Regions from separate parts of the Pantoea deleyi genome, predicted to be linked through region 1. Evidence: predicted binding sites of a transcription regulator. Region 1 holds the regulator's gene; each other region holds the start of a gene.

Region 1 (7,992 bases):
AAAATGTTAAACGTGTTGCTGCCATGATCGCGTCCCCCTTTTTTATCGTGGGGGCAGTGTCTCCGGGCGCTATAATTTCATAAAGGAATTAAAAATTATCCCCTATAGAAATAAGTTCTTAGATCACTATCTGCAAACGTAAGTCGGAAATCGCAATTGCTGAAAAAGGCTAAAGTAAGCAAAAATGTCAGGCGCTCACATTGCCCCTGTGTTATTGATATGCATTCCCAATCACTGCCTGTTAAGGTCTCTGTATCTGATGTCGATCGAGAAAGTCGCTCAACTGGCTGGCGTCTCTAAAGCCACGGTATCGCGGGTTCTCAACGCGCATCCCGGCGTAAAGCCTCACACGCGTGAGAAAGTTCTGGCGGCAATCTCTGCCTGCGACTATCAGCCCAACCTGCTGGCGCGTCAGTTGCGCACGGCGCAGAGCCACATGCTGCTGGTGCTGATCTCGGATATCACCAACCCCTTCTGTTCACGCGTGGTTCAGGGTATCGAGGCCGAAGCCGAACTGCATGGCTACCATATCCTGCTCTGCAACTCCGCCTCGCAGCTCCAGCGCGAAGCCGCCTATCTGAGCTTGCTGACCGGCAAAGTGGTGGATGGCGTGATCACGATGGATGCGGCGTCCGGCTTGCAGGATCTGCAGGCGCTGATTGCGGGTGCGCCCTGGGTGCAGTGCTGTGAATTCGATCCGGCAATCCCCGCCTCATCCGTCAGCATCGACCACCTCGAGGCGGCGCGCGACACCGTCCACTACCTCGCGGGCAAAGGGCGCCAGCGCATCGGTCTGGTGAATGGCGACATGCGCTACCTCTATTCACATCACCGGGAAAAGGGCTACCGGCAGGCGATAGACGAGCTGGGCCATGCGTGGTCCGCCGTTGCCTATACCTATGAGATTACGCCCGAAGCGGGCAGTCAGGCGCTGCGCGAACTGATGGCGCTGCCAGAACCGCCCGATGCGGTGTTTGCCGTATCCGATGTGCTGGCGGTCGGCGTGGTGCACGCCGCGCTGGAGGCGGGTCTCCGGGTGCCGGAGGATCTGGCCGTGGTAGGATTTGATGGCGTGCCCTTTACCCGCAGCCTTAACCCGCCGCTGACCACCATTGAGCAGCCGATGAACGAGCTGGGCGCGCGCAGTGTGCAGTTGCTGCTGCAAAAGATCCGTCAGCCTAACGCGCCGGTGATCCATGAGGTATTGCCCTGGACGCGCGTTGAACGCGCATCCAGCTGACTCAGTGCCAGATTAACAGGACGCAGGCAGCGGTCAGCAGCCCCATCGCCACGTTAAAGATTTTCCAGGCGCGACGGCTGCGCAGGATGCGGCCAATCATCGCGCCAAATCCCATCCAGATGACGCCAGACACCAGGTTAACCATAAACATGCCGACGCTGATCGCCATCACAGAGTGACGATAGGCGTCACCGGCCAGGCTGAAGCTGGCGACCGCGCCCAGCGCCATCAGCCAGGCCTTGGGATTGATCAGCTGCAGCAGCCCACCCTGCCAGAACGGCATGGGCGCATCGGGTGCCGCATCGGTCTCCAGCTTTTCGTAACTGGCGGTGGCGATTTTCCACGCCAGCCAGAGCAGATAGAGGCTGCCGGCAATTTTCAGCACCAGATGCAGCGAAGGATAGAGCAGGATCAGCCCCCCCACGCCAAAGGCCACCATCAGCAGCATCACCTGCATCCCGATCATGATGCCAATCATCAGTGGAAAGGTGCGCATGAAGCCAAAATTAGCGCCCGAGGCGGTGAGTAACATATTATTGGGGCCGGGCGTGATCGCCGCGACCCAGAGAAAGCCCAACATTGATAAGAAAAGACTCAGTTCCATGACAATCGGGTACTCCCTGCCCCGGCAAGAAAAAACCTATCGAAGCTAACAGTGTGATATGGAACAGACAAGCTTTTACCACATGAAATTTACCGGACCGGAAAACGAGCAGTTCATGCCGCCTGCCGGGCTGCGAAACGCGCACCTGCAGACGATGCTGCCGCGTCTGTTACGCCGACGCAGCACGCTGGTTCCCCACTGGCAGCGTCTCGATCTGCCCGATGGCGATTTTGTCGATCTCGCCTGGAGTGAAGATCCGCACTCTGCGCAGCATAAGCCACGCGTGGTGCTGTTTCACGGGCTGGAGGGGAGTTTTCACAGCCCCTATATTCACGGCCTGATGGCGATCTGTCGCGCGCGCGGCTGGCTGGCGGCGGTGATGCATTTTCGCGGCTGCAGCGGCGAGCCTAACCGGCTGAACCGCATCTATCACTCCGGTGAAACCGACGACGCCCGCTTTTTCCTGCGCTGGCTGCACACCCGCTGGGGCCGCGTGCCCACCGCCGCCGTGGGGTTTTCGCTGGGCGGCAACATGCTGGGCTGCCTGCTGGGTCAGGAGGGCGCCGCCGCAGAGGTCGACGCCGGTGTAATTGTTTCCGCGCCGCTGCTGCTGGCACCCTGCAGCGTCAGACTGGAACGCGGTTTTTCACGCTTCTACCAGCACTATCTGCTGGCCCAGCTCAAGAAGAATGCCCGCCGTAAGCTGCACGCCTGGCCGGACACGCTGCCGGTGAATCTGGCGGAGCTGAAGGCGCTGCGGCGGCTGCGCGATTTCGATGATGCAATTACGGCACGCGCCCACGGTTTTCTGGATGCGGCAGATTACTATCATCGCGCCAGCGCCATGCCCTGGCTGAAGCAGGTAGAAAAACCGCTGCTGATCCTGCACGCCCGTGACGATCCCTTTATGAGTGATGAGGTGATCCCGCAGAGCGGTCAATTATCTGCCACTATTACGTATCAACTGACATCACACGGCGGCCACGTAGGTTTTGTCGGCGGCACATTACGCCAGCCTGAAATGTGGCTGGAACAGCGCATCCCTCAGTGGATCGCCCCTTTTCTGGATAACTGATCTCGTGATTATTCCCTGGCAACAGGTCTCGCCTGAGACCCTTGAAAACCTGATTGAAACCTTTGTGCTGCGCGAAGGCACAGACTACGGCGAGCAGGAGCGCAGCCTGCTGGACAAAGTGGCGGATGTACGACGCCAGCTGGAAAGCGGTGAAGTGGTACTGGTGTGGTCGGAACTGCATGAATCGGTCAATATTATGCCGCGCAACGCCTTTCATGGCTGATGCGCCTGCTGCCATTTCATGCTAACAATGCCTGTTACCCGATCTCACAGGGAGCTTCTCTATGTCTGCACGTCATCCTATTATCGCGGTGACCGGTTCCAGCGGTGCAGGAACCACCACCACCAGCCTCGCGTTTCGCAAAATCTTTCAGCAGCTTGATCTTCGTGCGGCGGAGCTGGAAGGCGACAGTTTTCACCGTTTTACCCGTCCTGAGATGGATATGGCGATTCGTAAGGCGCGCGATTTAGGACGTCACGTCAGCTACTTCGGCCCCGAAGCCAATGACTTTGGCCTGCTGGAGCAGAGCTTTAAAGAGTATGGCTATAGCGGACAGGGGCAGTCGCGCAAATATCTGCACACCTACGATGAGGCGGTGCCGTGGAATCAGGTACCGGGTACCTTTACGCCGTGGCAGCCGCTGCCGCAGAACACCGATATTCTTTTCTATGAGGGGCTGCACGGCGGCGTGGTGACGGCGCAGCACAACGTGGCGGAGCAGGTCGATCTGCTGGTTGGCGTGGTGCCGATTGTTAACCTTGAGTGGATCCAGAAGCTGGTGCGCGATACCGGCGAGCGCGGCCATTCCCGTGAGGCGGTGATGGACTCGGTGGTCCGGTCGATGGAGGATTACATTAACTTCATTACGCCCCAGTTCTCCCGCACCCATATCAACTTCCAGCGCGTCCCGACCGTGGACACCTCCAACCCGTTCGCCGCCCGTGCCATCCCGTCGCTGGATGAGAGTTTTGTCGTGATTCACTTTCAGGCGCTGGAAGATATCGACTTCCCCTATCTGCTGGCGATGTTGCAGGGCTCCTTTATCTCGCACATCAATACGCTGGTGGTGCCGGGCGGCAAAATGGGTCTGGCGATGGAGCTCATTATGGGCCCGCTGGTGAAACGGCTGATGGAAGGCAAACGGATAGAGTAAGGGGCCAGGAAAGCGCTCTTCAGACGGTTTAAAAACCAGAGCAGGCAATGTTATCGCAGCGGATAAGCTTAACTCGCTGAGCAGGCTTCAGGAAGCAGACGTCCGGTAGCCGCATCCGGTTTCAGTCAGGCCGCGATAGACAACCGCGGGCAGAAAGCATCTGGCCGTAACAGAAAAGTTCAGCAGGCAGGGAAGAGCGTCAGAAGCGGAAAGTGTCCCGCGCCAGGAGGGCGCGGGCAGAGCATGCCATAAAGGGCGGACGTTGCGGCTTTACCGATCTGACCCGCTTCGCTGCGCCATCACTGTCTCAACGCAGACTCTCTGCGATGCTAAGGTCTGACAACAGACTACCGGCAACCTCAAACACCGATGACGGTTACAGCGCGATCACTTCGTAGCTGTGCGTGATCGTCACGCCTTTGCCCAGCATGATGGCGACCGAGCAATATTTTTCCGCCGAAAGATCCACCGCGCGTGAGACCGCTTTATCCTGGAGCGCTTTGCCACTGACGATAAAATGCAGGTTGATGTGCGTAAAGATTCGCGGCGCCTCTTCACGACGTTCTGAGGTCAGTTTTACTTCACAATCAGCCACATCGTTGCGGCCTTTTTGCAGAATTGAGACCACATCGATCGCGCTGCATCCGCCCGCCGCCATCAGCACCATCTCCATTGGGCTGGGCGCTTTATCCCCTGAATTACCATCCATCAGGATCTGATGGCCGGATGAGGATTCTCCGAGGAATGTCAGCCCTTCTACCCACTTCACTCTTGCCTGCATGTTTTTTGCTCCGGAATACACTGTTTTGCCGCCAGAGTACGCTTTCCCCTGGTAAACAGCAATCCGGAGAAATCCGCCCGTAGCTGAAGCGAGACAACAGAAGACAGTCGGCTAAAGCTGTGCTACAAACAGTGCTGAAAATATTTTTCGTCACCCGATGACGAAGCCGGGAAGAATGATGCGCACTGCGCCTGATGCGGCCCGAATAATTTCCTGAAATGGAAAACGCTTGAAGCTTTCACCGCCTGACAGGGAAAACTGCCCCCTGTATTTTGGGCACGATTACAACAGAGGATAATAGCGAATGGTTCTCGGCAAACCGCAAACAGACCCTACACTCGAATGGTTCCTGTCCCATTGCCATATTCACAAGTATCCATCCAAAAGTACGCTGATTCATCAAGGTGAAAAAGCAGAAACGCTTTACTACATCGTGAAAGGTTCCGTCGCGGTTCTGATTAAAGATGAAGAAGGCAAAGAGATGATTCTTTCCTACCTGAATCAGGGTGATTTTATTGGTGAGCTTGGCCTGTTCGAAGAAGGCCAGGAGCGCAGCGCCTGGGTACGTGCGAAAAGCGCGTGTGAAGTGGCAGAGATTTCGTATAAGAAATTCCGTCAGCTGATCCAGGTGAACCCTGACATCCTGATGCGACTCTCGTCGCAGATGGCGCGTCGCCTGCAGGTCACGTCCGAAAAAGTGGGTAACCTCGCTTTCCTCGACGTTACCGGACGCATTGCACAGACCCTGCTTAACCTGGCGAAACAGCCAGATGCCATGACGCATCCCGACGGCATGCAAATTAAAATTACGCGTCAGGAAATTGGCCAGATTGTAGGGTGTTCACGTGAAACCGTGGGCCGTATTCTGAAGATGCTGGAAGATCAGAACCTGATCTCTGCACACGGCAAAACCATCGTCGTTTACGGCACCCGCTGATTCCTGTCACCCACGGCGTGATGGCAACATCACGCCGTTATTGTTTGTGCTGAGCCGATGTGGCGTCGAATAATCTACCATCCTGAAGTGAACTACGCCCTGCGGCAAACGCTGGTGCTCTGCCTGCCGGTGGCGCTGGGCTGGCTGGCTGGCGACCTGCAAAAGGGTCTGCTCTTCTCACTGGTGCCCGCCTGCTGCAACATCGCCGGTCTGGATACGCCGCATAAACGCTTCTTCAAACGCCTGATCGTCGGTGGCAGCCTGTTTGCCCTCGGCAGCTTCCTGATCCAGTGGCTCACCCTGCAGGCGGTGCCGCTGCCGCTGATCCTGTTTATTATGCCGCTGCTGCTCGGCGTAACCGGGGAGATCAGCCCGCTGCATGGCCGCCTGCTGCCCGGCACCCTTATCGCCGCCATCTTTACCCTGAGCCTGATCGGGCGCATGCCGATCTATGTTCCGCCGCTGCTCTATATCGGCGGTACGCTCTGGTACGGGCTGTTTAACTGGTTCTGGTTCTGGCTCTGGAAAGAGCAGCCGATGCGCGAGAGCCTGAGCCTGATCTACCGCGAGCTGGCCAACTACTGCGACGCCAAATATACCCTGCTGACGCAGCTGACCGATCCGGAGAAGGCCCTGCCGCCGCTGCTGGCTCGTCAGCAGAAGGTGGTCGATCTGATCAACACCTGTTATCAGCAGATGCACATGCTGTCGGCCAGCCGCGACCACAGCCACAAGCGGCTGACGCGCGCCTTTCAGGTGGCGCTGGATCTGCAGGAGCATATCTCGGTCAGCCTGCATCGGCCGGAAGAGGTGCAGAAGCTGGTCGAGCAGAGCCATGCCGAAGCGGTGATCCGCTGGAATGCCAAAACCATCTCGGCCCGGCTGCGGGTGCTGGCGGATAACATCCTCTATCACCGGTTACCCGAGCGCTTCGCGATGGATAAACAGCTCGGCGCGCTGGAGAAAATCACCTGGCAGCATCCCGACAATCCGGTGGGGCACTTCTGCCTCTATCACTTCAACCGGATTGCCCGGGTCCTGCGCACGCAGAAACCGCTCTATCAGCGCGACCTGATGGCCGATCGCCAGCGTCGTCTGCCGCTGCTGCCCGCCCTGCGCAGCTATCTCTCGCTGCGCTCCTCGTCGCTGCGTACCGCCGGACGCTTTGCGGTCATGCTGATGCTGGGCAGCGCGCTGGCGCTGTTCTTCAACATTCCCAAGCCCTACTGGATCCTGATGACCATTATGTTCGTCAGCCAGAACGGCTACAGCGCCACCCGCGTCCGCATTCAGCACCGGGCGCTGGGCACCTTTGCCGGGCTGGTGATCGCGGCCGCCACGCTGCGTCTGGCGGTGCCGGAGTCGCTGGTGCTGCTGATCATGCTGGCCATCACCTTTATCAGCTATCGCTTTACCCGTCAGTTTTATGGCTGGTCGATGATTGGCTTCACGGTGACCGCCGTCTACTCGCTGCAGCTGCTGTCGCTGAACGGCGCGCAGTTTCTGCTGCCGCGCCTGATGGATACGCTGATGGGCTGTCTGATCGCCTTTGGCGGAATGCTCTGGCTCTGGCCGCAGTGGCAGAGTGGCCTGCTGCGGCAGAACGCGCATGATGCCCTGGAAACCTATCAGGATGCGCTGCGGCTGCTGCTGGGCGATGAGCAATCGCCCGGCAAGCTGGCTTACCAGCGCGTGCAGGTGAATCAGGCACACAATGCGCTGTTCAACTCCCTTAATCAGGCGATGCAGGAACCGGCGTTCAACGCCCAGTATCTGAAAGATATGCGGCTCTGGGTGACGCACAGCCAGTTTATCGTCGAGCATATCAATGCGATGACGATTCTGGCGCGCGAACACACCATGCTCACCGCCTCGCTGGCCGAGCGCTATCTGCAATCCTGTGAAATCGCGCTGCAGCGGTGTCAGCAGCGGCTGGAGTATGAGGGTGCAAGCTCGCAGGTCAACCTGCTGGATGAGCTGGAGAATATCAGTGAGGGGCCGGTTACGGTCGTGGAGCAGCATGTGCGGCGCATCCTCGATCATCTGAGCGTGATGCACACCATCTCATCGCTGGCGTGGAGCCAGCGACCGCAACATGGCCGCTGGCTGATCCGGCATTTACGGAAGCGCTGATTTAGCCGTTGAGCACTTTGCCGACCGCCGTGGCGAAGCGACGCATGCCCTCTTCGATGTCAGTGGGT
Region 2 (7,992 bases), 360 kb from region 1:
GGCCTCTACGGATACACCTATTTAGAAGATGAGTAACCGACGCGGGCAGGCGGCGATCGCATATTGCAGTTGTCGTTCACTATGTCGATAATCTGACACACTCAATCCCTTCCTCGTCGGGCCTAACGACGCGGAGGGGATTTTTTTCATCTCAACCTTCATGGCTTGCGGGCCTGGCCCGACTCATGCACATAGAGAGAGCAATTATGTACAACACGCTTGGCAATCAGTACGACAACTCCCTGGTCTCTAACGCCTTCGGCTTTATGCGTTTCCCGCTGAACTTCCAGCCTTATGACAGCGACGCCGAATGGGTGATCACCGGCGTTCCTTTTGATGCCGCCACCTCAGGTCGTCCGGGCAGCCGCCTGGGGCCGGGTGCGATCCGTCAGATCTCCACCAACCTGGCGTGGGAAGGCTGCCGCTGGCCGTGGGATTTCGATCTGCGTCAGCGTCTGAACGTCGTCGACTGCGGCGATCTGGTTTACGCCTTCGGTGATTCGCAGGATCTCTCCGACAAGTTACAGGCCCATGCGGAAAAACTGCTGGCGAATGGCAAACGCATGATGACCTTCGGCGGTGACCACTACGTTACGCTGCCGCTGCTGCGCGCACATGCGAAACATTTCGGCAAGATGGCGCTGGTACACTTCGATGCGCACACCGACACCTACTCCAATGGCCCGACGTTCGACCACGGCACCATGTTCTTTACCGCGCCGAAAGAGGGGCTGATCGATCCACAGCACTCCGTGCAGATCGGTATCCGCACCGAATTCGACAGGAGCCTGGGCTTCAACGTGCTGGACGCGGCGCAGGTCAATGACCGCAGCGTTGACGATATCCTGGCCGAAGTAAAACGCACCGTTGGCGACCTGCCGGTCTACCTGACCTTCGACATCGACTGCCTGGATCCGGCCCATGCGCCTGGCACCGGCACGCCGGTCATCGGCGGTCTCACCACCGACAAGGCGACCAAGCTGATCCGTGGCCTGCAGGGAATGAACATTGTGGGTATGGATCTGGTCGAAGTCGCACCGGGCTATGACCACGCCGATCTGACCGCGCTGGCGGCGGCCACGCTGGCGCTGGATATGCTGCATGTTCAGGCTGTGAACAAAAGCTAATCCCCGCGCTATCCCACGCCTGCCGGATGCGTCCGGCAGGCGTTTACATCTGCTTTTCTCTCTCTGCGGCGACGCCTCGCCCGCCCCCTTTCTGCCAGCCACATCAGCCCGTGGTCCGGGCGCGATCCCGCATCAGCAACTAAACTGAGTGATACCCATTCTCAACGTGGAGGCAATCATGGGCTTTCTTGATGACCTGGCGGGTTCCCTGCAGAACCACCAGAGTGACGGGCATCTGCCGGGGCAGCTTCAGGCCGTCTGGCACTGGGTGCAGGAGCAGGGCGGTGTCGAGGTGTTGCTGCAAAAATTCCAGCAGGGCGGACTGGGCCAGCTCTTCAGCTCGTGGATTGGCACCGGCGCAAATCAGCCGCTGGCGCACAGCGATATCCACTCGGCGTTTGGTCAGGCTGAACTGCAGTCGCTGGCGGAGAAGCTGGGCACGGATGTGCAGGGAGCCACAGGGGCGCTGGCGGCGATCCTGCCGCAGCTGATTGACCGGATGTCGCCGCAGGGGCAGATGGACGAGGCTTCACTGCACGAGAACAAACTCGATCTGGGCTCGATGGTAAATCAGATATTCCACCGCTAGCCCGCTGAACCGCGTGACAGGCGCATCCCTTCCGATGCGCCCGCCCTGGGCGTTACTTCGCGTCCGCCGCTATGCGCTCACGAATATGCTCCGCACGCGCTTCAGAGGCCGGGTGCGAATCAAACATGGAACTCTGGCGACCCTGTTCCAGTTTCGCCAGCTTCTCGAAGCTGGTCACCAGACCCATCGGATTGATGTTGCGCTTCTTCATCAGATCGTAGGAGTAGTCATCCGCCTGCGACTCCTGGGTCTGCGAGAACTGGGCGTTCACCAGTTTTTCACCCATTTCGCCCAGCTGTGACTGCGACAGGGAGCCGATCACACCGCCCACCGACGCGGCGGCCGTGCGGGCTGCGGTCGTGGCGTACGCCAGCTGCATCGCCTTGCGCGTATGGCCCAGTGCGACGTGGCCCATCTCATGGCCCAGCACGCCTTCCACTTCGTTGTCGGTCATCATATCCATCAGGCCGCTGTAAACGCGGATACAGCCGTTTGCCATCGCCCAGGCGTTCACATCTTTGGTCTGATAGACCTTGTAGTTGGCCGGCACGCCATTGATGTTATCGCCCAGCGCGGCCGCGATCTTGTTCAGACGCTGCTGATAGTCGCTGTTTGCCGGGGCAATCTGATTATCCTTGTCCATCTGCTCACAGGATTGATCGCTCAGCTGTTTTACCTGCGCGTCACTTAGGGTATACGCCTGAAACGCCTGCGCGCCCGACTGCATCAGCCCGTTATTGTCTAAACCCTGACAACCGCTGAGCAGCGTTGCCAGCCCCAGCGCACATACCGTTTTCTGGATTTTCATGCTCTATCCCGTTCTTAACAAGGTAAGAAAAACAAACACCTGAAACTCAGTCAGGTGAATAAACTTTTTGGTTATAGCGTGCCCGTCCGCACTTTGCTAGCAGAGTTGGCTGGAAAAGCCAGACGAAGCGGCTGCATTTAGCGTTTTACAGCATGTACTTTTGCCCCGATTTTCATGTACATTGATGGGCAACTTTTTCCTTGTTTTGCCCGCTAACTCATTAATAACAATAAGTTAAGGTGCGAAGCATTAATCCGACCTGGAGTAGAAAATGCCCTCTCGTAAAGAGCTTGCCAACGCCATTCGCGCGTTAAGTATGGATGCAGTACAGAAAGCAAAATCGGGACATCCGGGTGCCCCAATGGGTATGGCGGACATCGCTGAAGTCCTCTGGCGTGGCTATCTGAACCACAACCCAACGAACCCACTGTGGGCTGACCGCGACCGTTTCGTGCTCTCTAACGGTCACGGATCAATGCTGATCTATAGCCTGCTGCACCTGACCGGCTACGATCTGCCGATGAGCGAGCTGGAGAACTTCCGCCAGCTGCACTCAAAAACTCCAGGTCACCCGGAATATGGCTATACCGTGGGGGTAGAAACCACCACCGGTCCGCTGGGGCAGGGCATTGCAAACGCCGTCGGCTTCGCGATTGCGGAGCGCACGCTGGCAGCCCAGTTCAACCGTCCGGGTCATGATATCGTAGACCACAACACCTATGTCTTCATGGGTGACGGCTGCATGATGGAAGGTATCTCTCACGAAGTCTGCTCACTGGCGGGAACGCTGAAGCTGGGCAAGCTGGTGGCCTTCTATGATGACAACGGCATCTCTATCGACGGTCACATTGATGGCTGGTTCACCGACGACACCGCGAAGCGCTTCGAAGCGTATGGCTGGCATGTGATCCGCGGCATCGATGGTCACGATGCCGGGGCGATTGCTAAGGCGATCGACGAAGCGAAAAGCGTCAGTGACAAACCTTCACTGCTGATGTGCAAAACCGTGATCGGCTTCGGCTCACCGAACAAAGCGGGCACCCACGATTCACACGGCGCACCGCTGGGTGATGACGAAGTGGCACTGACCCGCAAACAGCTGGGCTGGAACCACGCACCGTTCGAGATCCCTTCTGACATCTACGCAGAGTGGGACGCGAAAGAAGCGGGCCAGGCGAAAGAGTCTGCCTGGAATGAGAAATTCGCTGCCTATGCGCAGGCGCATCCGGAGCTGGCGGCTGAGTTCAAACGTCGCGTCAGCAACGAACTGCCGGCGAACTGGCAGGAAGAGTCACAGAAATTTGTTGAGCAGCTGCAGGCTAACCCGGCGAAGATCGCCAGCCGTAAAGCCTCTCAGAACGCCATCGAAGCCTTTGGTAAAATTCTGCCAGAGTACCTGGGTGGCTCAGCCGATCTGGCACCAAGCAACCTGACCATCTGGTCCGGCTCTAAGCCGATCAATGAAGATGCGGCCGGTAACTACATCCATTACGGCGTGCGCGAGTTCGGTATGACCGCCATCGCCAATGGCCTGGCGCTGCACGGCGGCTTCCTGCCTTACACCGCAACCTTCCTGATGTTTGTGGAGTATGCGCGTAACGCCGCGCGTATGGCGGCCCTGATGAAGATCCGTCAGATCATGGTCTACACCCATGACTCTATCGGTCTGGGCGAAGATGGCCCGACGCACCAGCCGGTTGAGCAGATGGCGAGCCTGCGCACCACGCCAAACATGAGCCTGTGGCGTCCATGCGACCAGGTAGAATCTGCCGTGGCGTGGAAATATGCCATTGAGCGTAAAGATGGCCCGACGGCGCTGATCTTCTCCCGTCAGAACCTGGCGCAGCAGGAACGTGATGCGGCACAGCTGGCTAACGTCGCGCGCGGCGGTTACGTGCTGAAAACGTGCGAAGGTACGCCGGAGCTGATCCTGATCGCCACCGGTTCCGAAGTGGAACTGGCGGTAGGCGCCTGGGACAAACTGACCAGCGAAGGCCGCAAAGTGCGCGTGGTCTCCATGCCATCGACCGATGCTTTCGACAAGCAGAGCGAGGAGTACCGTGAATCTGTGCTGCCGAAAGCGGTCAGCGCACGCGTCGCTATCGAAGCGGGTATCGCAGATTACTGGTTCAAATACACCGGCCTGAACGGCGCGATCGTAGGCATGACCAGCTTCGGTGAATCGGCTCCTGCGGATCAGCTGTTTGAACTGTTTGGCTTTACCGTCGACAACGTGGTCGCGAAAGCGAAGGCGCTGCTGGCGTAAAAAAACAGCCAGGCGGGTCTGCACCCGTCTGGCCGTAAAACCGGGGGGACGATATTTTCGTCCCTTGTTCCTCTTTTATTCCTGCAGTAATAACTGATTTTTGCCCGTTTTTGTGATGCAGATCCAAATTTACGCAGGCAGATTGATCACAGTCATTCCCGTTATTCCTTCCTTCTATTATTGTAGCTGAACCGTTTCAGTCGCCGGGCAGATCGCCCTGGTTTCGGACAATGCCGGGTAAGAATCTCCTGTACAAAATGCAGTGAAACGCTCAGGCTAACGGCACGTTTTTTTCAGTCTGACGTGGCAGGAGAGAAATGACGGTACGGGTAGCGATAAATGGTTTTGGCCGGATTGGACGCAACGTCCTGCGCGCGCTCTATGAAACGGGCCGGCGGGCGGAAATCACCGTGGTCGCCATCAACGAGCTGGCAGAGGCCACCGGTATGGCGCACCTGCTGAAGTATGATACCAGCCACGGCCGTTTTGCTTTCGATGTGCGCCAGGAGCGCGATGTGCTCTGTGTCGGGGGCGATACCCTGCGCATTCTGCACCGCGCCGCCATTGCCGATCTTCCCTGGCGCGAACTGGATGTGGATGTAGTGCTGGACTGCACGGGCGTCTACGGCTCGCGCGCCGATGGCGAAGCGCATCTGCAGGCGGGCGCGAAGAAGGTGCTCTTCTCGCATCCCGGTGGCCATGACCTCGACGCCACCGTTGTGTATGGCGTGAATCAGCAGGATCTGACGGCCAGCGACCGCATCGTCTCCAACGCCTCCTGTACCACCAACTGCATTATTCCGGTGATCAAACTGCTGGATGACGCCTTTGGCATCGAGTCCGGCACCGTCACCACGATCCACTCCGCGATGCACGATCAGCAGGTGATCGACGCTTATCACAGCGATCTGCGTCGTACCCGCGCCGCCAGTCAGTCGATCATTCCGGTCGATACGCGCCTTGCGGCCGGGATCACCCGCATTTTTCCGAAATTCAACGATCGCTTTGAGGCGATTGCCGTACGCGTGCCGACCATTAACGTAACGGCTATCGATCTCAGCGTTTCTGTCCGCCAGGCCGTGAAGGCGTGCGAGGTGAACACCCTGCTGCAAAGCGCAGCAGAGGGGGCATTTCGTGGTATAGTTGACTATACGGAATTACCGTTAGTCTCAGTCGATTTTAACCATGATCCGCACAGTGCCATTGTGGATGGAACACAAACGCGGGTCAGTGGTCAACACCTTATCAAGACCCTGGTCTGGTGTGACAACGAATGGGGCTTCGCTAACCGGATGCTCGACACAACGTTAGCGATGGCCGCAAGTGGTTTCAGGTAAGACGCGGTTTGCGTCTGGCAAAACTTATGAGAATCAACGAGAGGATTCACCATGTCTGTAATTAAGATGACCGATCTGGATCTGGCTGGTAAACGCGTGCTGATCCGTGCCGATCTGAACGTACCTGTTAAAGAAGGTAAAGTGACGTCTGATGCACGTATCCGTGCTTCTCTGCCAACCATTGAAGCGGCGTTGAAACAGGGCGCGAAAGTAATGGTTACCTCTCACCTGGGTCGTCCGACCGAAGGTGAATACAACGAAGAGTTCTCACTGCTGCCGGTAGTTAACTACCTGAAAGAGAAGCTGAACGGCACCACCGTGACGCTGGCTAAAGATTACCTCGATGGCGTTGAAGTGGGCGCTGGCGAGCTGGTGGTTCTGGAAAACGTTCGCTTCAACAAAGGCGAGAAGAAAGACGACGAAGCGCTGTCTAAAAAATATGCTGCCCTGTGTGACGTGTTTGTGATGGATGCCTTTGGTACCGCGCACCGCGCACAAGCCTCTACCCACGGCGTCGGCAAATTTGCCCCTGTCGCCTGTGCAGGCCCGCTGCTCTCTGCTGAGCTGGAAGCGCTGGGTAAAGTGATGAGCAATCCTGAGCGTCCGCTGGTTGCGGTCGTCGGTGGCTCTAAAGTCTCTACAAAATTTGACGTGCTGCAGTCGCTGGTGAAAATCGCGGACACCGTGATCGTCGGTGGCGGCATCGCTAACACCTTCGTGGCTATCGACAACAAGGTCGGTAAATCACTCTATGAACCCGACTTCGTTGAAGCGGCTAAAGGCCTGCGCGACCAGTATGGTATCCCGGTTCCGGTTGACTCACGCGTTGGCACGGAATTCTCTGAAACTGCCCCTTCAACCGTGAAAAAAGTTTCGGAAGTGGCGGATAACGAAGAGATTATGGACTTCGGTGATGAAACCGCACAGGCCATGGCAGCCATCCTGAAGGATGCCAAAACCATCCTGTGGAACGGCCCGGTAGGCGTGTTTGAGTTCCCTAATTTCCGTAAAGGCACCGAGATCGTGGCTAACGCCATTGCAGACAGCGACGCGTTCTCTGTGGCAGGCGGCGGCGATACCTTAGCGGCTATCGATCTGTTCGGCATCGAAGACAAAATTTCCTACATCTCGACCGGCGGCGGCGCATTCCTGGAGTTCGTGGAAGGCAAAAAACTGCCAGCCGTTGCCATGCTGGAAGAGCGTGCGAAGCAGTAATCCTTTGGGGGCGATGTCTGACGGCATCGCCTGAAGTCTTGCCCGACTGGGCGTTTAAATCGACGTTCCTCAAGGGGAACAACGGTCACGAAACAGGACACAATCATGTCTAAAATTTTTGATTTCGTAAAACCCGGCGTTGTCACTGGTGATGACGTACAGAAGATCTTCAAAGTTGCAAAAGAGAACAAATTCGCACTGCCAGCCGTCAACTGCGTCGGCACCGACTCCATCAATGCGGCGCTTGAAGCCGCAGCGAAAGTGAAAGCGCCAATCATCATCCAGTTCTCTAACGGTGGTGCGGCCTTTATCGCGGGTAAAGGCTTCAAAACTGACAAGCCACAGGGCGCGGCTATCTTCGGTGCTATCGCCGGTGCACACCATGTTCACCTGATGGCAGAGCAGTATGGCGTGCCGGTAATCCTGCACACCGACCACTGCGCCAAGAAACTGCTGCCGTGGATCGACGGTCTGCTGGACGCGGGTGAAGAGTACTTCCAGAAAAATGGTAAACCCCTCTTCTCATCTCACATGATCGACCTGTCAGAAGAGTCTCTGGAAGAGAACATCGAAATCAGCAGCAAGTACCTGGCGCGCATGGCCAAACTGGACATGACCCTGGAGATCGAACTGGGCTGCACCGGTGGTGA
Region 3 (7,992 bases), 720 kb from region 1:
AAATGTGGAAAATGTGGGAAGAGTGCAGATAAATCGCGGCACCGTAAAGCTAACGGCGGCGATCTGCCAGAACCGTTTCGGCTCAAGCCGGGCGGCAAATCTGCACGGTCTCCGTCAGTGCCTGCGGTCAGCAAATGCAGCCAGTGTCGCGGCAGCGCAGAGGAAAACGGCGGATAATTCTGACCTAACAATTGATGAGTACACTCTCTTCCATCTTTGCAGAGGAGATCAGCCATGCGCGTATTACTGGTTGAAGATGATGAAATGATCGGCGCAAACCTTCAGCAGGCGCTGGAGGGCGCGGGCTGGTCGGTGGACTGGGTGCGCGATGGCGTCTATGCCCAGAATGCGTGGAGCGAAGGCGGCTACAGCTGTGTGCTGCTGGATCTGGGCTTACCCCGCGATGATGGTTTGCAGGTGCTGCGCCGGGCGCGCGGGCGCGGCGATGCCACGCCGGTGCTGATCCTGACCGCACGCGACACGGTGGCGCAGCGGATACAGGGGCTCGACAGCGGCGCTGACGACTACCTGCTCAAACCCTTCGATTTACAGGAAGTAATGGCCCGGATGCGCGCCATCACCCGACGCAGCCACGGCGCAGCGGACTCGGTGCTGGGCAGCGGCGATGTCCAGCTCGATATGATGACCCGCGAAGTGCTCTACAAAGGCCAGCGCGAACAGCTTACCGCACGGGAATATGCCCTGCTCTACGCGCTGCTGGAACGGCCGGGCGCGATTCTGTCGCGAGAGCAGCTGGAAAACCGCATCTACGGCTGGGGTGATGAGGTCAGCAGCAACGCCGTGGATGTGCTGATCCACGGCATGCGGCGCAAGCTCGATAACGATGTGATCCGCAATGTGCGCGGACTGGGCTGGCGGGTGCCGGCAATATGAAACCCTTCGCGTTTATGCGCTCACTGCGCAACAAATTACTCTCTACGCTGCTGATAATTCATCTGCTGATGATCGGCGGCGTGACCTGGTATTTCTTCAGCTGCTACGGCGATATGGTTGGCACCATGAAGGATGATCAGCTGGCGAAAATCGCCGATGCCTGGTCCACCAATAAACAGATGCCCGCCCTGATGCCGATGCTTATCGCGCCCGATAAGGCGAAAAGCGCCTTCGTGGTGCAGCTGTGGGACGAAAAAGGCCAGCTGCGGGCCAGCTCCTGGCCGGAACTGGCGGCGCCGCTGCAGAATCAGCGCGGCTATCGTGATGTCTATGTGGGCCACTGCGGCGACTGCGAGTGGCGTATCTACACCCGGCCGGGCATGCCAGGCAGTGAGATCAGGACCATACAGGTCATGCACAACCTCAGCTACATGAAGGCCTCAATGGTCAAGCGCGCGCTGTCGGCGATCGTGCCGATGATCCTGATGATGCCGCTTTCGCTGCTGGTGATCTGGCTGGTGGTCCGGAAGATCACGCGGGATCTGCAGGTGGCGTCGCGGCAGATCGCGGCGCAGGAGACCCATCATCCGCATATCGTCTCACCGGAAGGCTTACCGGATGAGATCCTGCCGCTGGTGGCAGCCTATAACTCGCTGCTGAGCAAGCTGCGCGACGCCTGGTCGTCCCAGCGCCAGTTCCTGGAGGATGCCGCCCATGAGCTGCGCACACCGGTGACCGCCGTGACGCTGCAGCTGGAAAACCTGCGCCAGCATATTCAGCCCGGTGAAGCGAGCCGGCAGTTCAGCCAGCTGGAAGCTGGCGTGACGCGCACCCGTCATCTGGTTACGCAGCTGCTTAACGTCTCCCGTCAGGATGACCAGAGCGTGGTCGCCAGCGTGGAACATATCGAACTGGAAGATCTGCTGAAGGAGAGCATTGAGCAGCTGATGGTGGTGGCGGATAAACGCGGCATTGATATCGGCTTTAACGGCTCCACGCAGTACCGCCTGCAGGCCAGCCGCTCCGAACTGCGCAGCCTGTTCGACAACCTGATCGGTAACGCCATGCTGCACACCCCGGAAGGCAGCCTGGTGGATGTTCTGCTGCATCGGGTCGCGGGCAGAACGGTGGTCGATATCGTCGATAACGGCACGGGGATGCCGGACGCTTTCATCGATCGCGCATTCGATCGTTTTACCCGTTCGCCTGACGTCAAAGCGCAGGGCAGCGGGCTGGGATTATCGATCGTGCGCAACGTCGCGCAGAAGTATCAGATGCAGGTCGCCCTTTCCAACTGCCTGTCGCCACAGGGTACCGTTTGTGGATTGCAGGTTCGTGTCACCCTTCCCTGATCCCGCCCGTTTGATCACGAACCAGACAACGTAAACGGTTGCCTGGTTCCGTTCGATCCTGGTCATTATTGTGAAGCACATCACAATTTAGCTGAATTGTAATGCAACACTTTTTGACAAACGTGAGCAAAATCTATTTTCTATCGAACTGTTACAGGCACGCTACGCGGGCTGAAAACGGCTGTTTTTGCTGAACCTCTTATTCCCCTCCAGGGGACCGATATCTCTCTGACTGCCTCTGCTGGGCGGCGGTCAAAAGCATGTGGCTGATGATAATGAAATTTAAAACGTTGATAGCAGGTGCCGCGCTGGCATGTTCACTGACCGGTGCTGCGCAGGCCGCTGAAAGCGATCCGCAGTATGTTTCAGACTGGTGGCATCAGAGCGTTAACGTGGTAGGCAGTTACCACACCCGCTTCGGACCGCAGTTCAATAACGACGTTTATCTGGAATATGAAGCGTTTGCGAAGAAAGAGTGGTTCGATTTTTACGGCTACCTCGACGTGCCTAACTTCTTTGGCGTGGGCAACAGCAACGCCAACGGCGTGTTCGACCACGGTTCACCGATGTTCATGGAAATCGAACCGCGCTTCTCTATCGATAAGCTGACCGGCACCAGCCTGGCCTTTGGCCCGTTCAAAGAGTGGTACTTCGCGAACAACTACATCTACGACATGGGCCGCAACAGCGATAATCGGCAGAATACCTGGTACATGGGCCTGGGCACCGATATTGATACGCACAGCGATGTTGGCCTGTCGCTGAACGTTTACGCTAAATACCAGTGGGAAAACTACGGTGCGGCGAACGAAAACAGCTGGGATGGCTATCGCTTCAAGGTGAAATACTTCGTGCCAATCACCACGCTGTGGGGCGGTAACCTGGGCTATGTCGGCTTCACCAACTTCGACTGGGGTTCCGATCTCCGCGATAAAGCAGGCCCATCACGCACCAGCAACTCCATCGCCTCCAGCCACATTCTGTCACTGGGTTACGATCACTGGCATATCTCTGCGGTGGCACGTTATTTCCACAACGGCGGCCAGTGGGCAGATGGTCAGGAGCTGAACTTCGGCAGAGGGCCATTTGAAGTGAAATCAACCGGCTGGGGTTACTACCTGGTGGCGGGTTACAACTTCTGATGAGGGCGGGCGGCGCAGCGTGCCGTCCGATATACCGGCACGCTGGCCGGGAATTGAGCTTCCCGGTCAGCGTGCCGGTTTTCAGGCCTTGCCGTTAGCGCGACCCGTTCACGGCAATCAGTCCTGCGACTTCTCGACGTTGATACGCCATGGAATGTTGAACTTGTCGATAAACATGGCGAAGCCGTCTGACCAGAAGGTCTCCTGCCACGGCGTCGTTACTTTGCCGCCTGCTGACAGTTTTTCAAACCAGGCTTTACCCTCTTCGACATCATCGGTGGAAAGGCTGACCGCATAACCGGCATGCTCAGACGCGGGTGGCTTCGCGGTGTCGCCATCGCTCAGCATCAGCTCACCATCACCAATGCGCAGCTGCGCATGCATGATCTTTTCTGGCGGCTGTGGCGCGGCAGACTGGTCACCGACCTGCTCACCCTGGTCCGGCATATCTCCGAACGTCATTTTGCCGAGCAGCTCACCCCCGGTTGCCTGCAGGTAAAAGTCGATAGCCTCTTCGCAACGGCCATAGAGAAACAGATAAGGACTGACTTGCATCTTCACCTCTATTTATCGGTTGGATTTTTACAGTACCTTAAGAGTGTAGACGATCGCCTTTACGCACTGATTTCACTGACAATACCGGCGGAAGAGTTGCGCCATGTAACTGCTCATCGGGGTCAGCGTCGTGTCTTTCCGCTGAATCAGATAGAAGGTCGCTTTCGGCAGGGGATCGTCGAGCGTCAGCGCCACCAGTGACTGGCCCAGAATCGGATCGTCAATGACGTCAACTGAGAGGATGCTGACGAAATCGCTCTGCGCGACCAGGCTGGTGCAGGCCATAAACGTTTCACAGGTCACCACGATTTTGGGTGCCATGCCGCGCTCACCAAAGAGATCGTGCAGCAGGCGATAATAACTGCCTTTCGGCGTGGGCATCGTCCAGTCCGCCTGCTGTAACGCCGCCAGCGAGCGGGCCTTTTCCAGCGGATGGCCCTTACGGACCACCACTCTGTATTCGCGTTCCATGACCCGCTCATACATCAGCTCCTGATCGAGATGGCTCTGGTCGTAGGTATTGATCGTGAAATCAAGCGCGCCCTGACGCAGTTCATGCACCATCGACACCAGCTGGCCTTCGACGATGCGCACCTTCACCAGCGGATATTCACGATGAAACTGATTTATCACCTGCGGCATGATGGTGCGCGCCACGCTGCCGCCAACGCCGATGTTCACCTGACCGCCACCCAGCCCCAGCCGCTGCTGGATATCCTCTTCCGCGACCCGCAGCTCTGCCAGCACCAGGCTGGCATGACGAAAAAAGTTATCACCGATATCGGTTAACACGACGCCCTGCTGACGGCGGTTAAACAGCTTCGCCCCCAGCTCACGCTCCAGCTCCTGAATCGCTTTGGTTAACGCCGGCTGCGACAGCCCGGAAAGACGGCTCGCGGCCCGGATACTGCCCTGTCGCGCCACGTCAACGAAGGCGCGCAACTGATGAAGTTTGATGTTGGCCGGCATAGTTTCTCGATAACCGTTGTTTATCAGTCACAAGATATTCGCATCTTATGCCCGCCAGCACCATTGTGTAGATTCGACGCAGTGCATAAAAAATCAACAACGAGGAAAAAGCCGATGAAACCCCTTTCAGAGCACGTCAGCGCCCTGCTGCCCAGGCTGCAACAGTGGCGACGCGACTTCCATCACTATGCCGAATCGGGCTGGCTGGAGTTCCGTACTGCCACCTTAGTGGCGGAAGAACTGCACAGGCTCGGTTATCAGCTGAAGCTGGGTCGTGACGTCATCGACGCCGATGCGCGGATGGGTTTACCGGACGACGCGACGCTCAGGCAGCAGGAGGCGCGGGCGTTACAACAGGGGGCGCTGCCGCAGTGGATCAGCCACTTCTCCGGGGGATTCTGCGGCATCGTGGCGACGCTGGAAACCGGTCGTCCCGGCCCGGTGATGGGCTTTCGTGTCGATATGGATGCACTGGATCTCAACGAAAGTCAGGCTGCGGATCACCTGCCGCAGCGCGAAGGGTTCGCCTCCTGCAACCCTGGCATGATGCACGCCTGCGCGCACGATGGTCACACCACCATCGGACTGGGTCTCGCGACGGTGCTGATGGCGATGAAAGAGCAGCTCAGCGGCACGATTAAACTGATCTTCCAGCCCGCCGAAGAGGGCGTGCGCGGGGCGAAAGCGATGGTCACCAGAGGCGTGGTCGATGACGTTGAGCGCTTCACGGCGATTCACATCGGCACCGGCGTTCCGGCAGGCGAACTGGTGTGCGGCAGCGACAGCTTCCTTGCTACCACCAAACTGGATGTCCATTTCACCGGCGTCGGTGCCCATGCGGGCGGCCGCCCTGAAGAGGGTCGCAATGCCCTGCTGGCCGCGGCTCAGGCGACGCTGGCGCTGCATGGATTAACCCAGCACAGCGGCGGCGTGGCGCGGGTCAACGTCGGCGTGCTGCAGGCGGGAACCGGTCGTAACGTGGTCGCCGACTGCGCCCTGCTGAAAATTGAAACCCGCGGTGTGACCAATAAGGTCAACGACGAGGTTTATCAGCAGGCGCTGCGGGTGATTGCGGGCGCAGCCGCGATGTATGGCGTTGAGCAGCAGGTTTCGCTGATGGGTGCGGCACGCAGCTGCACCCCGACGCAGCCGTGGGTCGACTTCATCCACCAGCAGGCGGACGCCCTCGGCATCTTCAGCTCGGTGGTCGATCGTAAAGCGCAGGCGGCAGGTTCGGAAGATGCGACCTGCATGATGGAGCGCGTCATAGCGCGTGGCGGTCAGGCCTCTTACGTTATTTTCGGCTGTGCGCTGGCGGCGGGTCATCACAATGCGAAATTTGACTTTGATGAGCGGGTGATGCCGGATGCCATCACGCTGCTGGCGACCCTCGCCCTGAATCAGACACAGTTCGGGGGCGCATGATAATGGAAGCCTTTATTGCTGAATATATCGATCGCCATCAGCTCCGCTTCAGCACGCTGAGCGACGCGATCTGGGACACGCCCGAAACCCGCTTCGCTGAAACCCGCTCTTCCGCGCTTCTGGCCGATGCGCTGGAACAGGAGGGGTTTGTTGTGGAACGGGGCGTGGGCGGTATCGACACAGCATTTATCGCCAGCGCGGGTAGCGGCAAACCGGTGATTGCCATTCTCGGTGAATTCGATGCGCTGGCCGGGCTGAGCCAGCAGTCGGGCTGCGCCCGGCCACAACCGCTGGAGGCGAACGGAAACGGACATGGCTGTGGGCATAACCTGCTCGGCACGGCGGGTGTCGCGGCGGCCTGCGCTGTGAAAGCCTGGATGGCGCAGCATCACACCGGCGGCACGGTACGCCTCTATGGCTGCCCCGGCGAAGAAGGGGGATCGGGCAAAACCTTTATGGTGCGTGAAGGGCTGTTTGATGACGTGGATGCCGCCGTCACCTGGCATCCCGAAGGTTTCAGCGGCATGTTCAATCTGCGCACGCTGGCCAATATTCAGGCGGCGTTCAGCTTCAAAGGCGTCGCCGCTCACGCCGCCAACTCACCCCATCTGGGCCGCAGCGCCCTGGATGCCGTCACGCTGATGAATACCGGCGCCAACTTTCTGCGCGAGCATATCGTTCAGGAGGCGCGCGTGCACTACGCCATCACCAACAGCGGCGGCGTTTCACCGAATGTGGTGCAGGCCGACGCGGAGGTGCTCTACCTGATCCGCGCCCCGGAACTGCCGCAGGCCCAGGCGATTTATGAACGGGTGATCAACATCGCCAGGGGTGCCGCACTGATGACCGACACCACCCTGACGGTGCGTTTTGACAAAGCCTGCTCGGACTACGTGCCTAATCGTGCGCTGGAAGCGGTCATGGAGCGCTATTTGCATGTGTTTGGTTTGCCCGACTACAGCGACGAAGAGCGCGCGTTTGCGGCCGAACTCCGTGCCACCCTGAGCGATGACGATCTGCGCAATGCCCGGCTCAATGCGGCCCGCACCGGCGGTGAAGCCGGTTATGCCTGGGCTGAGCAGCTGGGCGATAAGCTCTTTATGGATGAGGTGGCGCCCTATACGGTCACCCGCGAGCTGCTTTATGGCTCCACCGATGTCGGCGATGTCAGCTGGGTGACCCCCACTGCACAGTGTTTTGCACCCTGCTTTACGTTTGGCACACCGCTGCACACCTGGCAACTGGTGGCGCAGGGCCGCACCAGCATCGGGCATAAAGGGATGTTTCTGGCGGGCAAAGTGATGGCGGCCACGGTGCTGACCCTGCTGACGGATCCGCAGGCGCTGGCTGACTGCCGGACCGAGTTCAGGCGTCTGCGCGCCGCGCAGCCTTATCAGTGTCCGATCCCGGCAGGGATCACCCCAACAAAACTGGCCGGATGAGCCAATGGCCGCGTCTCTGACGCGGACCCCTATAAAAAATTATTGCAAACACTTCCCTGACTCAGCGGAGCCGTGTCTGAACTCACCGCCTGTCGCCTCTCCGGACCGGCGCCAGACCGGGCCTCTGCGGATAAAGGGAATACAAGATGAGAATCAATACCATGGAAGCAACATCCGAGAATCGCGGTCCTGGCCGGCTCTTCAGCTGGATAG
Region 4 (7,992 bases), 1.2 Mb from region 1:
GGCTCTCTGATCTCACCGTGGCCACCAACCTGATTGAGTCCCGGATGCTTACCGGCGATGTAGCGCTGTTTCTGGAGTTACAGAAGAACATCTTCAGCGACGGCTTCTGGCCCTCCTCCACCTTTTTTGCGGCCAAAATTGAGGAGCAGCAGGAGCGCCACAAGCGTTATCACGGCACCAGCTACAACCTGGAGCCGGATATCAAGAGCAGCCCCGGCGGCCTGCGGGATATCCATACGCTGCAGTGGGTCGCCCGACGCCATTTCGGGGCCACCACGCTGGACGAGATGGTCGGCTTTGGTTTCCTTACCGACGCGGAACGCAGCGAACTCAACGAATGTCAGGCGTTTCTCTGGCGTATCCGCTTTGCCCTGCATCTCTCCCTGCCCCGCTACGACAACCGTCTGCTGTTCGATCGCCAGCTCAGCGTGGCCCAGCGCCTGAACTATCAGGGCGAAGGCAATGAGCCGGTTGAGCGGATGATGAAGGATTTTTATCGGGTCACGCGGCGCATCGGCGAACTGAATCAGATGCTGCTGCAGCTGTTTGATGAGGCGATTCTGGCGCTCTCCACCAGCGAGAAGCCGCGCCCCATCGATGACGATTTTCAGCTGCGCGGCGACCTGATCGACCTGCGTGACGAAACGCTGTTCAGACGCGAACCGCAGGCTATTCTGCGCATGTTCTACGTCATGGTGCGCAACGACAGCATCAAAGGCATCTACTCCACGACCCTGCGCCATCTGCGCCATGCACGCCGCCATCTCAGTCAGCCACTGTGTCAGATCCCGGAGGCGCGACGCACCTTTATGGCGATCCTGCGCCATCCCGGCGCGGTCAGCCGGGCGCTGGTGCCGATGCACCGCCACAGCGTGTTGTGGGCGTATACGCCGCTGTGGGGGCATATCGTCGGACAGATGCAGTTCGATCTGTTTCACGCCTACACCGTCGATGAGCACACCATTCGCGTTCTGCAGAAGCTGGAGAGCTTTGCCAGCGAAGCGACCCGGCCGCAGCATCCGCTGTGCGTGGAGTTATGGCCGCGTCTGCCGCAGCAGGAGCTGCTGCTGATGGCCGCCCTGCTGCACGACATTGCCAAGGGGCGCAACGGCGATCACTCGATTCTCGGCGCGCAGGATGCGCTCGACTTCGCAGAGATGCACGGCCTGAACTCGCGGGAGACGCAGCTGGTGGCCTGGCTGGTGCGGCACCATCTGCTGATGTCGGTCACGGCGCAGCGGCGCGACATTCAGGACCCGACGGTGATCCAGCAGTTCGCCGAGGTGATGCAGAATGAGAACCGGCTGCGCTATCTGGTCTGCCTGACCGTGGCCGACATCTGCGCCACCAACGAAAGCCTCTGGAACAGCTGGAAGCAGAGCCTGCTGCGCGAGCTCTTTTTCGCCACCGAGAAGCAGCTGCGACGCGGCATGGAGAACAGCCCGGATCTGCGCGAGCGGGTGCGTCATCATCGCCTGCAGGCGCTGGCACTGCTGCGGATGGATAACATCGATGAGGAGCGGCTGCATCAGATCTGGAACCGCTGTCGCGCCGACTATTTCCTGCGCCATACGCCGAATCAGATTGCCTGGCACGCCCGCCACCTGCTGGTTCACGATCTGAAAAAACCGCTGGTGCTGGTCAGCCCGCACGCCACGCGCGGCGGCACCGAAATTTTCATCTGGAGTCCCGATCGGCCACATCTGTTTGCCGCCGTCGCCGGAGAGCTGGACCGCCGCAATCTCAGCGTGCACGACGCACAAATCTTCACCAGCCGCGACGGCATGGCGATGGATACCTTTATCGTGCTGGAGCCGGATGGCAGCCCGCTCTCGCCGGATCGTCATCCGATGATCATTCAGGCGCTGGAGCAGGCGATCACCCAGTCCGAGTGGGTGCCGCCGCGCACCCGCCGTCCGTCGGCCCGGCTCAAACATTTCAGCGTGGATACCGAGGTCAACTTCCTGCCGACGCACACCGACCGCCGCAGCTATCTGGAGCTGGTGGCGCTGGATCAGCCCGGTCTGCTGGCGCGGGTCGGGGAAGTCTTCGCCGATCTGGGGGTTTCACTGCACGGCGCCCGCATCAGCACCATTGGCGAGCGGGTTGAGGATTTGTTTATTCTGGCCAACAGCGAACGGCAGGCGCTGAATGAAGAAATGCGTAAAGCGTTGCAACAACGGTTGACAGAGGCCCTTAATCCAAACGATAAAGTGTGACCCGACCCGACTGGTAACCCTTTATCTTTTTACTTGTGCCGGGGTATTGCCCGGCATCGTACATGACAGATCAGGAAAAAAATATGCAACAGTTACAGAGCGTTATTGAATCCGCCTTCGAACGTCGCGCTGACATCACCCCGACCAGCGTGGACAGCGAAACCCGTGATGCCATCAACCAGGTAATCTCTCTGCTGGACAGCGGTGCACTGCGCGTTTCTGAGAAGATCGACGGCGAGTGGGTAACGCATCAGTGGCTGAAGAAAGCAGTGCTGCTCTCTTTCCGCATCAATGACAACCAGGTGATGGAAGGCGCTGAGACCCGTTTTTACGACAAGGTGCCGATGAAATTTGCGGGCTGGGACGAGGCGCGCTTCAAAGAAGCCGGTTTCCGCGTGGTGCCGCCTGCGGCAGTGCGTCAGGGTGCGTTCATCGCCCGCAACACGGTGCTGATGCCTTCTTACGTCAACATCGGCGCTTTCGTCGATGAAGGCACCATGGTGGACACCTGGGCGACCGTGGGCTCCTGTGCGCAGATCGGTAAGAACGTTCACCTCTCTGGCGGCGTCGGTATCGGCGGCGTGCTGGAGCCGCTGCAGGCTAACCCGACCATCATTGAAGACAACTGCTTCATCGGCGCACGCTCTGAAATCGTGGAAGGCGTGATCGTTGAAGAAGGCTCAGTGATCTCCATGGGCGTCTACATCGGTCAGAGCACCAAAATCTATGACCGCGAAACCGGCGAAGTTCACTATGGCCGCGTTCCTGCCGGTTCCGTAGTGGTTTCCGGTAACCTGCCGTCCAAAGATGGCAGCTACAGCCTCTACTGTGCCGTGATCGTGAAGAAGGTGGATGCGAAAACCCTCAGCAAAACCGGCATCAACGAACTGCTGCGCACCATCGACTGATTGCAGTGACGGGCTGGAAACCAGCCCGTCATCTTTTCTTTACATCCATTCTCAATCCACCTGCTTCGCGTTGCGAATGATCGGGTGCGTTTAGTTTTCATCCAGGTCATAATCCGCGCCAGTTAAATCCTGTCGCGCAATGTTCATCCCGCTGCTTTATGTCTACAGTTGTCTGACGTCATGAACAAAACTGCGCGCTTCTCACTTTTGATGGAAACAACGCTATGTATGACAATCTGAAAAGCTTAGGAATCAGCAATCCGGACGACATTGACCGCTACAGCCTGCGTCAGGAAGCCAACAACGACATTCTGAAAATCTACTTCCGCAAAGATAAAGGCGAGTTTTTCGCGAAGAGCGTGAAATTCAAATATCCGCGCCAGCGCAAAACAGTTGTGGCCGATCACGCGACCCAGGGCTACAAAGAAGTGCAGGAAATCAGCCCGAATCTGCGTTATGTCATCGATGAGCTGGACCAGATTTGCCAGCGTGACCAGGTTGAAGTGGATCTGAAACGTAAGATCCTGGATGACCTGCGTCATCTGGAGAGTGTGGTCTCGCACAAGATCACTGAAATCGAGTCGGATCTGGAAAAACTGACCCGTAACGGTCGTTAATTTTTTCGCCGACAGCGGAGGCCAGCGTTGCTGGCCTTTTTTATGTCCGCTCTCCTCACCCCTGTTCATCCAGCTGTAACGCCACATAGAGCAGCAGCCGGTCGTCGAACTGCCCCAGATTAAGCCCGGTCAGCTCTGAAATCCGGTTCAGCCGGTATTCAAGCGTGTTGCGATGAATAAACAGCGCGCGCGCCGTGGCGCCCGGCTGAACGTTGTGGGTGAACCAGGCGATCAGCGTCCGGCGCAGCAGGCCGTTGTTATCCATACTCCTGAGTTTTGCCAGAGGCCGGGCGAGTTCATTGGCCTGCCAGCCACCGCGCAGGCTGTCGAGCAGCACCGGCAGCACCAGATCCTGATAAAAATAGCTGCGCACCTCAGGCATCCGCTGCTTACCGACCATCATTGTCGTCCGCGCCGTCCGGTAGGAGCGCGCGATGCTGCCCGGCCCGCTGAAAAAGTTGCCCAGCGCGATGCGCATCCGCAGGTGACCGCTCTCTTTCATGCGCTGCAGCAGCTGCTCGACGCGACGACGGTGATCCTCCTGGTCATAACGTCCATGCGCATTCAGGGCGGGCTTCAGCACCACCATCTCCGTCAGCGACACGATGGCAATCAGATTATCGCGCTCCGGGGTCGTCAGCAGGGTCTGCAGCTGCTGCAACTCCGACATCGCGCTGTCGACGCCGAGCTGACCGCTGTCGATCTCCAGTACCGCCACCACCCGCGGCTGATTGAGGTCGATACCCAGGCGCTGCGCCCATTCGGTCAGCTGCGGCGACAGGGTATCGCTGCGGATCAGGTTCAGCACCAGCTCCTCACGCAGACGGCTATCCTGCGCCAGCATATGCAGCAGCCGCGCCTGTTCCAGCATCATCTCCGCCGTCATACAGACCAGCTCGCCATAGTGACGCAGAGCTACCGGCTCGCCCGTCAGGCCAATCACGCCGACGATGTCGCCATCGATCCGCAGCGGCAGGTTAATGCCGGGCCGTACGCCATGAAGATGTTTAGCCACCGCCTCGTCGATATCGACCACCCGCCCCTGCGAGAGCACCAGCAGAGCGCCTTCGTGCAACTCCCCAATGCGCTCCCGGTCACCGCTGCCGATGATCCGGCCGCGCGCATCCATCACGTTGACGTTGCTGTCAATAATCTTCATGGTGCGTGCCACGATATCCTGTGCCAGCCGGGCATCAAGGTGATAGGTCGCCATCCATAACTCCTGATAAAGAGGGGGGAGAAACAGAATACGCATGCGCCCGGCGCAGAGCATTGTGCAATTGCACAGAGCCGGGGAGGCATTTACTGAATCTGCGGTCAGCATCACACTCTGGCGGGGTAGAGCGCGGGCACAAAAAAGGCGGACCGCAGTCCGCCTGTGTATGAGGGATAACCCGTTACTGCATCAGCAGATAGATGCTGCTGTCACCGCGTTTCACATTCAGCGCCAGCACGGAAGGTTTGGTATCCAGCACTTTGCGCAGTTCACCCAGGTTGGTCACCACCTGCTGGTTAACGCCCTGGATCACATCGCCCTTTTTCAGGCCGATGCGCGCTGCGGCGCTGCCCGGTTTCACATTGTCCACGCGGACGCCCTTGTCACCGGTTTCGACATTGCTGAGATCCGCCCCTTCAATGCCGTTATAGATGGTGGCGGACTGCACTTTCGCCTGGCTGCTCTGCTGCAGCTGAACGGAGACATCGACCGGTTTGCCGTCACGCAGCAGGCCCAGCTTCAGCGTGGTGCCCACCGGCAGTGAACCCACTTCGGCGCGCAGGGATGCGAAGCTGCTCAGCGGTTTGCCGTTCATTGAAACGATGACGTCACCCGCTTTGATGCCCGCTTTGGCCGCCGCCGAATCCGGCAGCACCTGGCTGACAAAGGCGCCGCGCTGTGCATCGACCTTCATCGCTTTTGCCAGCTCGGAGTTCAGCTCCGTACCCTGCACGCCCAGTTCGCCGCGTTTCACCTGACCAAACTCAACCATCTGAGCCGTCAGGTTTTTCACCATGTTACTCGGGATCGCAAAGCCGATACCGATGTTGCCGCCGTCCGGCGCCAGGATGGCGGTGTTAATCCCGATCAGCTCACCGTTGAGGTTAACCAGCGCACCACCGGAGTTACCCCGGTTGATCGCCGCATCCGTCTGGATGAAGTTTTCGTAGTTTTCCACGTTCAGGCCGCTGCGGCCCAGCGCCGAGACGATACCGGACGTCACGGTTTCGCCCAGGCCATAAGGGTTACCGATCGCCACGGTGTAGTCGCCCACGCGCAGGTTGTCGGAGTCGGCAATTTTCACCGCGGTCAGGTTTTTAGCATCTTTCAGCTGAACCAGCGCGATGTCTGAGCTGGGGTCTTTCCCGATTACTTTGGCGTCGTAACGACGGCCGTCGCTGAGCTGTACCTGAATTTTGGTCGCATTGTTGACCACGTGGTTGTTGGTAACCACATAGCCTTTTTCGGCATTAATGATGACGCCCGAACCCAGCGCCCGGAATTTTTCCTGCTGCGTATCTGGCGCAGGCGCGCCGCCGCCCTCACCGCTCTGGCACATCGGTGAGCCCTGGAACGGTGAACCGTCCTGGCAGAAAGGCGAGTTATCGCCAAAGAATTGCTGGAACTGTTGCGGCATACGCGGGGTTTTCACCGTGGTGGTCCCCTCGACGCTGATACTGACCACAGAGGGCATGACCTTCTCCAGCATGGGAGCCAGACTTGGCTGTTGCTGACTGTCGGATGAGGCCGTTTGTGCAGCAGAAACAGTAACAGGGGCGAGGGCCATGCTCAGGCTCAGAGCCAGCGCACTTAACATTAAGGTCTTTGTTTTCATTTTTTCGTTTCTCAATAAGATTACTGTTCAGACCATTGCTGTGGTCGAAAGGTGAGATAAATGTTTTAGCGCGAAGTTCCTTTAAAAGTTTAAGCTAAAGGTAAAAATTTATTCGCGCTCTTTACAATCGGTGGCTTATTCTACGGCCATCAGTCGGCGGTACTCATCCCAGGCGTAGAGGTCGGTCATTCCGCTGATATAATCCTGAATAAGCCGGAAGCGATAATAACGCTCCCACAACAGCCGTTGATATTTATGTTCCACCACCAGATTACGCATCTTATGCAGATACGCTTTGCGATGTTTGCCGGAGAGCTTATGGAAAAGCCGGGTTTCGATCGGGTGCTGGCGCAGGAAATCTTCATTTATCAGCGTGGTAAAGGCTTCGTAATTCAGGCGCATCAGCGGCGCGTAGATCTCCAGTAAGCCTCTGATCACCCGATAGCCCTGCAGCTCCAGCTGCTCGACTTCCGAGTGGTTAAACACCTGCTGGCGCGCGACGGTCTTGAACAGCTGCAGCAGACGCCCCTCCTCTCCCTCATCTTCCAGCAGCGCATGATTGAAACTTCCCGCGAATATGGCCGGCAGATTATCGACAAAACGTTTCACGGCGTAGCTGACCAGTACGCTCTGAACATTTACGCGTAATGACATAAAAAATTGATCGCTGCGGCTGCGGCGTTTTTTACTGCAGGCTTCACGCCAGGCTTCGCCAATCGTCCGGCTGAAAGCGTCATTATTTTTAACCGGTCCCCAGGCTTTATTCAGAAACTCATACAAACTTTCAACATTAAAGATATCTTTTTCTACAGCATCATCCAAATCTGCAATACAGTAGGAGATATCATCGGCGGCTTCCATTATATAGGTGAGCGGAAAGCGATGATGTTCTTCCATATTGGTGGCGGCGCGCAGGTCAGCAATATAATCCTGCTCGGAGAGATAAAAGCCCGGCTTTTTCATTAATACGCTAAATTCGGCGGGCTTTTCACCCTGCCACCAGGCGGGTGCGGTATATTTCAGGATGCAGGCGACCTGCGAATAGCTGAGATTGAGTTGCAGCAGCGTGTGCACCATGCGGATAGCCTGCGCGTTGCCCTCGAAATGGCAGAGATCCTGGCGAATCATCGCATTGAGTTGATCGAATGCCCTGCGCTGCTCCTCGCCTTCCACGCCCGCCACCAGCGGGTCCACCAGCTCGGCGGCGAGGTGCTCTTCGAACCAGTCGTTAATGGCCGCCTCGCCAAAATGACCAAACGGCGGGTTGCCGACGTCGTGAAGCAGGCAGGCCATCTCTATCAGGCTTTCAAACGCCCCTTCCAGCTCATCCAGGCCATACTGCGCCAGCCCGCCCTGCATCTTCAGGGTTTGCAGGATCTCTTTAGTGATGTAACGGCCGGTCTGCTGCACCTCCAGC

What was found. Region 1 encodes CRP, which controls carbon source genes, mostly activating them, when cyclic AMP is high. Its sites were predicted from a motif close to ATGTGANNNNNNTCACAT; they were not measured.
Region 2: the regulator CRP is predicted to act here: its motif matches at 4,901-4,918, upstream of epd (erythrose-4-phosphate dehydrogenase).
Region 3: the regulator CRP is predicted to act here: its motif matches at 2,315-2,332, upstream of J1C59_RS17370 (nucleoside-specific channel-forming protein Tsx).
Region 4: the regulator CRP is predicted to act here: its motif matches at 5,056-5,073, upstream of J1C59_RS15070 (CdaR family transcriptional regulator).

Annotation. Positions count from the first base shown of each region.
Region 1 covers NZ_CP071405.1:416,834-424,825, reverse strand. Annotated here, with positions in the region: gene tauA (taurine ABC transporter substrate-binding protein) at 1-25, opposite strand, end outside; gene J1C59_RS01940 (LacI family DNA-binding transcriptional regulator) at 260-1,240, shown strand; gene J1C59_RS01935 (LysE family translocator) at 1,242-1,844, opposite strand; gene J1C59_RS01930 (hydrolase) at 1,903-2,919, shown strand; gene J1C59_RS01925 (YheU family protein) at 2,924-3,142, shown strand; gene J1C59_RS01920 (phosphoribulokinase) at 3,204-4,073, shown strand; gene J1C59_RS01915 (OsmC family protein) at 4,450-4,854, opposite strand; gene crp (cAMP-activated global transcriptional regulator CRP) at 5,159-5,791, shown strand; gene J1C59_RS01905 (YccS/YhfK family putative transporter) at 5,849-7,924, shown strand; gene argD (bifunctional acetylornithine/succinyldiaminopimelate transaminase) at 7,926-7,992, opposite strand, start outside.
Region 2 covers NZ_CP071405.1:773,718-781,709, forward strand. Annotated here, with positions in the region: gene speA (biosynthetic arginine decarboxylase) at 1-36, shown strand, start outside; gene speB (agmatinase) at 207-1,127, shown strand; gene J1C59_RS03785 (YidB family protein) at 1,306-1,716, shown strand; gene loiP (metalloprotease LoiP) at 1,769-2,524, opposite strand; gene tkt (transketolase) at 2,796-4,790, shown strand; gene epd (erythrose-4-phosphate dehydrogenase) at 5,108-6,127, shown strand; gene pgk (phosphoglycerate kinase) at 6,179-7,342, shown strand; gene fbaA (class II fructose-bisphosphate aldolase) at 7,448-7,992, shown strand, end outside.
Region 3 covers NZ_CP071405.1:3,687,300-3,695,291, forward strand. Annotated here, with positions in the region: gene J1C59_RS17360 (response regulator) at 235-894, shown strand; gene J1C59_RS17365 (sensor histidine kinase) at 891-2,246, shown strand; gene J1C59_RS17370 (nucleoside-specific channel-forming protein Tsx) at 2,522-3,388, shown strand; gene yjdN (VOC family metalloprotein YjdN) at 3,506-3,943, opposite strand; gene J1C59_RS17380 (LysR family transcriptional regulator) at 4,016-4,912, opposite strand; gene J1C59_RS17385 (amidohydrolase) at 5,027-6,337, shown strand; gene J1C59_RS17390 (M20 family metallopeptidase) at 6,334-7,779, shown strand; gene abgT (p-aminobenzoyl-glutamate transporter) at 7,941-7,992, shown strand, end outside.
Region 4 covers NZ_CP071405.1:3,167,634-3,175,625, forward strand. Annotated here, with positions in the region: gene glnD (bifunctional uridylyltransferase/uridylyl-removing protein GlnD) at 1-2,219, shown strand, start outside; gene dapD (2,3,4,5-tetrahydropyridine-2,6-dicarboxylate N-succinyltransferase) at 2,303-3,127, shown strand; gene J1C59_RS15065 (DUF3461 family protein) at 3,352-3,744, shown strand; gene J1C59_RS15070 (CdaR family transcriptional regulator) at 3,800-4,957, opposite strand; gene degP (serine endoprotease DegP) at 5,142-6,575, opposite strand; gene dgt (dGTPase) at 6,711-7,992, opposite strand, start outside.